Regions from separate parts of the Erwinia sp. AC075 genome, predicted to be linked through region 1. Evidence: predicted binding sites of a transcription regulator. Region 1 holds the regulator's gene; the other holds the start of a gene.
What was found. Region 1 encodes LexA, which represses DNA repair genes until DNA is damaged. Its sites were predicted from a motif close to TNCTGTATGTACATACAGNA; they were not measured.
Positions count from the first base shown of each region.

Region 1 (4,126 bases):
TGCAGCAGTTTATTGAACAGGTCCTGACGCACCGGCAAACGCGGGCCAATGGCCGCCAGGCGTTGACGGGCAAAGTGCATGCGTGCCACGCGCGCCAGCTTCTGCGCAATGATTTTGTCGGTGCCGTGTTCCGTTGCCATACGGCGCAGGGAAACCATCGGTGAGAAGCGGACAAAGCTGTCGCGGCCTAACCACAGCACGGCAAAGAATTTTTGAATGCCATTCAACACGCGCAGATGAGGCTGATCGTCGCCCTGCACTTCACGGCCTGGTGCACGGCCAAACATCACGGATACCGGCACCATCTGCACGTCCAGCAGCGGGTTGCTGCGGTGCAAATCGAGGTATTCGTGGAACAGTTTTACCGATTCAACGTTAGGCACGAAATAGGGGAATACGCGTGGGCCGTCATGGATAAACACATGACGTGGCAAAACCGTACCGTCGATTTCCAGCGGATCTAAAGGATCGGGCAGATCCTGTTTACGGCATTGCTCACGCAACGCCAGCAGATCGGCCTTTGAATCATAAGGCAGCACATACATAATAGGGCGCGATGTATCCAGCGCCAGCTCGGAAACCGGCTCGGCGGGAATCGCTTTACTTTTTACCAGGAATTTTACTGGTAAATTCAATAAGTTATAATATAAGTTACGCCAACCTGACATAGATACCATGAAGCCTCTTGTTAGCAAAGCGCCGCAAGCATACCAGAAAGCGCCAGTGAGATCTGTGGTGTTGCAAAATGTGCGCCACCCAGACATTGACGTTAAACATCTCAAAGGGTTCCCTGATTATGGCAAATAACGTCACCGGATTGACTCGTATCATTAATGCCGCCGGTTATTCCTGGAAAGGAATACGCGCCGCCTGGCAAAACGAAGCGGCTTTTCGCCAGGAAGCGGTGGCCGGCATTGTCGCGGTGATTGTGGCGTGCTGGCTGGATGTGGACGCCGTCACGCGGGTGTTGCTGATAGGGTCCGTGATGTTGGTGATCATTGTTGAAATCCTTAACAGCGCGCTGGAAGCGGTGGTCGACCGCATTGGCAGCGAGATGCATCCTTTATCGGGTCGCGCCAAAGATATGGGCTCCGCTGCCGTGTTGCTGACGATACTACTCGCTGTTTTCGTCTGGGTAATGCTGCTAATTCCCTGATTGCGGCGCGCTTTCCATAATCTGACAAACTGCTGTTTTTTCCACATCTTTAGGTTTTCAACGCACAAATACCTGTATATACTCACAGCTGACTGTATAAACAACCAGGGGGCGGGATGAAAGCACTAACTGCAAGGCAGCAGCAGGTTTATGACCTGATACGCGACCACATTAACCAGACCGGCATGCCACCGACGCGGGCAGAAATCGCTGCACAGCTCGGTTTCCGTTCCCCGAATGCGGCTGAAGAGCATCTCAAAGCGCTGGCACGTAAAGGCGTGATCGAGATTGTTTCCGGCGCGTCTCGCGGTATCCGTCTGATGATGGAAGAAGAGGAAGGGTTGCCGCTGATTGGCCGTGTCGCCGCAGGTGAACCTTTGCTGGCGGAAGAGCACATTGAAGGCCACTACAAGGTGGATCCTGAACTGTTCAAGCCGGGCGCCGACTTCCTGCTGCGTGTTAGCGGCATGTCGATGAAAGATATCGGGATTATGGACGGCGATCTGTTGGCTGTGCATAAGACTCAGGATGTGCGTAACGGCCAGGTCGTGGTTGCGCGCATTGACGACGAGGTGACGGTAAAGCGCCTCAAGAAGCAGGGCAATATCGTGCATCTGCTGCCTGAAAACGGCGAATTCCAACCGATCGTGGTCGATCTGCGCTTGCAGACCCTGTCGATTGAAGGTCTGGCCGTCGGCGTAATCCGCAACGGCAACTGGCTGTAAACGCCTGACCTTAACGCGCTGCTTTTGCGGCGCGTTTCTCTTTTGGTAAGCTGTATGCCTTATTGACTGGCATATTCAGCTTCCGTGATGCTTTTAAGCCAGTCGCACAGTGGATGACCATGCGATTATTTTCTCCCTCAGATAACCAACTCTGGCGGCTGGCGCTGCCAATGATCCTGTCGAATATCTCCGTGCCCTTACTGGGCCTGGTGGATACCGCGGTCATTGGTCACCTTGACAGTCCTTCCTGCCTCGGCGGCGTTGCCGTGGGCACTACCGCGACCAGCTTCCTGTTTATGCTGCTGCTGTTCCTGCGGATGAGCACCACCGGATTAACCGCGCAGGCCTTTGGTGCGGGTGATAAACCGGCGCTGGCCCGCGCACTGATGCAGCCGCTACTGATTGCCCTGGCGGCTGGCCTGCTGTTTATTCTGCTGAAATCCCCGCTTAACCACCTGGCGCTCTCTGTCGTGGGTGGCGATCCTGCCGTGCTGCATCAGGCCGCCCTGTTTATGAATATCCGCTGGTTAAGTGCACCTGCGACGCTGGCCAACCTGGTATTACTGGGCTGGCTGCTGGGCGTACAGTATGCCCGTGCGCCGGTGATCCTGCTGGTTGTCGGAAACCTGGTCAACATCGTGCTGGATCTGTGGTTCGTGATGGGGCTGGGCTGGGGCGTGCAGGGTGCGGCGGCGGCCACGGCGATTGCAGAATACGTCACGCTGGCGATTGGGCTGGTTATGGTCTGGCGGGTGCTGAAGCTGCGGGGCATTTCGCTGCCGATGCTGAAAACCGCCTGGCAGGGCAATTTCGGCCGGCTGCTGCGGCTGAATCGGGACATTATGTTGCGATCTTTACTGCTGCAACTGTGCTTTGTTTCCTTGACGATATTGGGTGCGCGGCTGGGCAGTGAGGTCGTCGCCGTCAACGCCGTATTGTTGATGTTCCTGACCTTTACCGCTTACGCGCTGGACGGCTTTGCCTATGCGGTAGAAGCCTGCTCCGGCGAAGCTTATGGGGCAAAGGACGCAAAAAGGTTGCTGCTGATTTGGCACGCGGCCTGTCGCCAGGCAGGACTGGTGGCACTGGCCTTTTCAATTCTCTATGGCCTTGCCGGCACGCATATTGTTGCCTTACTGACCTCAATCCCCGAACTGCAGCAGCAGGCTGACACCTATCTGTTCTGGCAGATTGTCCTGCCGGTCTGCGGTGTCTGGTGTTATCTGCTGGATGGCATGTTTATTGGTGCCACGCGCGCCAGTGAAATGCGCAACGGCATGCTGATTGCGGCACTGGGCTACGGCGCGACGCTGTTCACCGTGCCGTCGTTAGGCAACCATGGTCTGTGGCTGGCCGTTACCGTGTTCCTGCTGCTGCGTGGGTTGACGTTGTGGCTCATCTGGCGCAGGCACTGGCGCAACAACAGCTGGTTTGCGGGCTGAAATAATTCGTTACACCCACCTGCCGCTTCGTTATCTGCTGATCTCCCTGCCTTTTTTCACTTTTCGTTGTCACTTTTAGCTAAAAATGTGGCTTTATCTTTCGCCATTACGGGCAAACTCGCCATCATCTACTACAATTATCTGTACGTTAAGCAGTTAAGCAGCGTTTTATGTTGCTGCTGTGTGGTCTGCAAAGACGAAATCCCTAAAGCTGTGAACCTAAGGTTGAGGAGTTATAAGATGAACAAAGACGAAGCCAGCGGTAACTGGAAACAGTTGAAAGGTAAATTTAAAGAAAAATGGGGCAAGCTGACTGATGACGATCTGACCGTCGTCGAAGGTAAACGCGATCAGCTTGTAGGCAAGATTCAGGAACGCTACGGATATGGCAAAGAGCAAGCAGAGAAGGAACTCGGTGAGTGGGAAACCCACAATAACCACCGTTTCTGATTTGCAGCAAAATCTCTGACAAGATTTAGTTTCAGGACGATGCTCCTACCCCGGCACAAGGACAGTGCCACTTAATCCCCCAGCACTATCCCTTCTTTAACCTAAGAAATTACCCTGCGATGACGCTCTACTTGCCACGCTTCTTGCTGGCGACAGTATGATCGTGCTGGCATGCATCCTGATGCGTGCAGGCTTCCACTTCGACACAACCCCGGCACAACCCATGAGCTTCGATAACACTATTAGCCAGTGCGAATCCCGAGGTCAGGGCCAGCATTTTCAAAATGTTTTCCACCCCTTCAGCCTGTTGCTCTGCAACTGACCCGCAGCGATCGCAGATCAGCATCGCAGAA
Region 1 covers NZ_CEEDEU010000001.1:3,416,855-3,420,980, reverse strand. The annotation lists gene plsB (glycerol-3-phosphate 1-O-acyltransferase PlsB) at 1-668, opposite strand, end outside; gene AC0IXH_RS16125 (diacylglycerol kinase) at 797-1,156, shown strand; gene lexA (transcriptional repressor LexA) at 1,273-1,881, shown strand; gene dinF (MATE family efflux transporter DinF) at 2,001-3,323, shown strand; gene AC0IXH_RS16110 (CsbD family protein) at 3,564-3,773, shown strand; gene zur (zinc uptake transcriptional repressor Zur) at 3,901-4,126, opposite strand, start outside.

Region 2 (4,126 bases), 710 kb from region 1:
TGGCCACGCTGGCGGTACCGTCAGACAACGTCGACGCGCTGAAAAGCCTGGCACTGAGCTATCTGGAAACGCTTAAGTCCGAGCTGAGCCTGAAAGAGAAGAACATCAACATCGTGGTTGAGAACGTGGCGGCTGGCGACCAGGCGCTGACGGCGGCAAGCCGCGATACCTTTATTGCCCTGATGAACAGCACGCCAAACGGCGTGATCCGTAATTCAGACGTGATGAAAGGCGTGGTCGAAACCTCGCTGAACCTTGGCGTGGTGTCGTTGAAAGAGGATGAAGCGAAGATCAACTGCCTGATCCGTTCGCTGATCGACAGCGGGAAAGACTACGTGGTGGAAATGCTGACCGCGTTAGGCGAGCTGGCGGGCGCGAAAACCGTGGCCAAAGGCAATTACCCTGGCTGGCAGCCGGACGCGTCCTCGCCGGTGATGGCGCTGGTTGGTGAGACCTATAAAAAACTGTTTGGCAAAACGCCGAACATTCAGGTGATCCACGCGGGTCTGGAATGTGGTCTGTTTAAGAAGCCGTATCCGGACATGGATATGGTGTCTATCGGACCGACCATTACCGGCCCACACTCACCGGATGAGCAAGTGCATATCGAAAGCGTTGGCCTGTACTGGAAACTGCTGACCGCGCTGCTGAAGGCGATCCCGGCCAAGTCATAAGCCGGCTGACGGGCGGATGAGATTCCGCCCGTTTTCTTTCATCCCCCGGCAACCTCTGTCGATCACAACTCCGCCGTCTTACAGCCCCAGCAATAACTGCCTTTCCAGCTGCGGATTCAGCAGCGTAACGTGCAATCCCACCAGCCTGACGCCTCTTCCACCGCGTCGCTCTTCCCAGGTTTTGCGCGCCACCTCGATCAAATCCGCCTTATTCAGCATCGGCCAGATGTGCTCCTGAGTGGTTTGCTGGAAATCGGAGAACTTCAGCTTCACGCCCTGACGCGCAATCTGCCGGTCAGGTTTGATTTTGATCAGCCGACGCTCCAGCTCGTCATACAGGAAATCGATGATCTCCAGGCAGGCTTCCCAGCTGTGAATATCTTCCGACAGCGTGCGTTCCACGCCGAGTGATTTGCGTAAGCGCTCGGTCACCACTTCCCGCTCGTCGATGCCGTTGCTGCGTTCCCAGATCACCCGGCCAAACTTGCCAAAGCGTTTTAACAGCGCGGAGAGATCGGTGCTCTGCACGTCAGCGCAGGTTTGCAGCCCCATTTCCTCCAGCTTTTTGGCGGTGACTTTACCGACGCCGGGAATTTTCGCCAGCGGCAGCGTCAGCAGAAACTGCGGTAGCGAGTCGGGCGTAATCACATACTGCCCGTCAGGCTTGTTTAAATCGGAGGCGATTTTGGCGGCGAACTTGATCGGCGCAATGCCGGCGGAAGCGGTGAGATTGAGTTCGCGGGCGATGGTCTGGCGGATGTCGCGCGCCATCAGCGTGGCAGAGCCGTGACAGTGCGGGCTGTCGGTGACGTCGAGATAGGCTTCGTCCAGCGACAGCGGTTCAATCAGCGAGGTGTAGCGCGAGAAGATTTCACGAATATGCTGGCTGGCTTCTTTATAGGCTTCGAAGCGGCCAGGGATCACTTTCAGATGCGGGCAGAGCTTCAGCGCCATCGCGGTGGACATGGCGCTGTGCACACCAAACTTCCGCGCGGGGTAGTTGGCCGTGCTGATAACCCCGCGCTTCAGATGGCTGCCGCCAATGGCGATCGGGATATCACGCAGGCTGGGATCGTCGCGCATTTCTACCGCCGCGAAAAAGCAGTCCATATCAACGTGAATGATCTTACGCATATCCCCCCCAGATGCACTGGATAAGTATACAGTTAATCAGCCGGGTTTCAACATGCCGTTCGCCCGGTAAAGCGCAGCGGCATAGGCTTCCGGCAATTTTTTCTTTCTCAATTTGTTCACTGGCGACTTGATAAAAAAATAGACAATGCTAATGTGACGCAGCGATAGCGGATTTCTCCGATATTGCAAGTGACACTGCCCTCGGGCATAGCATCCAACCCTCTTTTTCAAGGGAACCAGAATGGGCAAAATCGCACTGCTGTTTGCGATGATTTTTCTGCCAGCCGTCGTCTTCGCCAGCGTACCAACGTCCCCGGTACTTCCGCTCGCGCCGGTAAGCAAAGAGTTAAAGAAACAATTACTCGGCACCCCCGTGTATATCCAGATTTTCAAAGAAGAACGTACGCTGGAACTGTATGGCAAAATCGGTAACGACTACCGCTTGCTGGACAGCTACCGCATCTGTAACTTTTCGGGCGGTTTAGGCCCAAAACGTCGTCAGGGCGATTTTAAAAGTCCGGAAGGATTTTACAGCGTGGGACTTTCCCAGCTGAAGCCTGACAGCCGGTTCTACCGCGCCATTAACGTCGGCTTCCCCAACGAATACGATCGCCAGCAGGGTTATGAAGGGAAATACCTGATGATCCACGGCAGCTGCGTGTCGATTGGCTGCTATGCGATGACCGATGCCAACATTGCCGATATCTATCAGTTTGTTGATGCGGCGCTGCGTAACGGCCAGCCGCGAGTGGAAGTGAGCATTTACCCGTTCCGCATGACCGACAGCAATCTGCAGCGTCATCGCAATTCGGTGTATTACAGCTTCTGGAAACAGCTGCAGCCTGGCTATGCCCAATTTGTGCAAAACCGCCTGCCGCCGTCAGTGAGTGTTAATGAAGGTCATTACGTGCTGAACCAGCCAGGTTCCCTGATCAGCGCGCCGGTTTCCGGATCAGCGCTCGCGCTCACCGAGGCAAAATAACGCCCAGTCACCTGGTTCAATCTTGTTCCAGGTTTCATTCCCCGTCAGGGGCTGAGTGGCGATCACCGTGACCACGTCGTTCGGCGTGGTCTGCTTTTGAAAATCAATCTCGACATCCTGATCCAGCAACGTGGCTTTGCCAAACGGTGCCCGTCGGGTGATCCAGAAAAGATTGGTCGAACAGAACGCCATTAAATACCGCCCGTCCGACAGCAGCATATTAAACACGCCCTTCTCACGCAGCTCCGCCGCCAGTTCAGCAATATAACGGAATACCGCAGGCCAGTTCCCCGGCGTACGCGGATAACGGGTGGTCAGCTTATGCAGCAGCCAGCAAAATGCCTGCTCGCTGTCCGTTTCACCGATCGGCCTGAACGGCCCGGTATCCATCCCTTTATAGCCTTTCAGCTGCCCGTTGTGCGCATAGGTCCAGTTGCGGCCCCACAGTTCACGGGTGAACGGATGGGTATTTTCCAGCGACACTTCGCCCCGGTTGGCCTGGCGGATATGCGCCACCACCGAACGGGACTTGATCGGGTATTCCTGCACCAGCCGCGCGATAGGCGAATTAAAGCTGGGCTCGGGATCTTTAAAGGTGCGGCAGCCTTTTCCCTCGTAAAAGGTAATGCCCCAGCCATCTTTGTGCGGGCCCGTTCCCCCACCGCGCTGCACCAGCCCGGTAAAGCTAAAACAGATATCCGTCGGAACATTCGCGCTCATCCCGAGCAATTCGCACATAGAAAATCCTCACGTAGCGGCCAGCCGCAGCTGGCCAGAAAAACTACTCGGCCATCTCTTTTTCAATCAGCAGGATCAGGATGTGGATCACTTTGATGTGGATCTCCTGAATGCGGTCGGCGTAACCAAAGTGCGGTACACGGATTTCCACATCGGCCATGCCGTCCATCTTGCCGCCATCTTTGCCGGTCAGGGTGATCACCTTCATGCCCTGAGCGCGAGCGGCTTCAACCGCTTTGAACACGTTGGCGGAGTTGCCGGAGGTGGAGATTCCGAACAGCACATCACCGGCTTTACCGACCGCTTCAAGGTAACGCGAAAAGACGAAATCATAGCCAAAATCGTTGCTGACGCAGGACAGGTGGCTGACATCAGAGATAGCAATGGCCGGATAGCCTGGACGGTTCTCACGGTAGCGCCCGGTCAGCTCTTCGGCGAAGTGCATGGCGTCACAATGGGAGCCGCCGTTGCCGCAGGAAAGCACTTTGCCACCGGCTTTGAAGGCGTCTGCCAGCAGCACCGCAGCGCGCTGGATAGCGTGAATATTGGCATCGTCACTGAGGAATTTATTGAGCGTTTCCGCTGCTTCGTTGAGCTC
Region 2 covers NZ_CEEDEU010000001.1:2,707,786-2,711,911, forward strand. The annotation lists gene pepD (beta-Ala-His dipeptidase) at 1-674, shown strand, start outside; gene dinB (DNA polymerase IV) at 753-1,808, opposite strand; gene dpaA (peptidoglycan meso-diaminopimelic acid protein amidase) at 2,050-2,790, shown strand; gene AC0IXH_RS12930 (class II glutamine amidotransferase) at 2,761-3,528, opposite strand; gene lpcA (D-sedoheptulose 7-phosphate isomerase) at 3,572-4,126, opposite strand, start outside.
Region 2: a site for LexA is predicted at 1,823-1,842, ahead of dinB (DNA polymerase IV). Genes of this name have one in related genera too.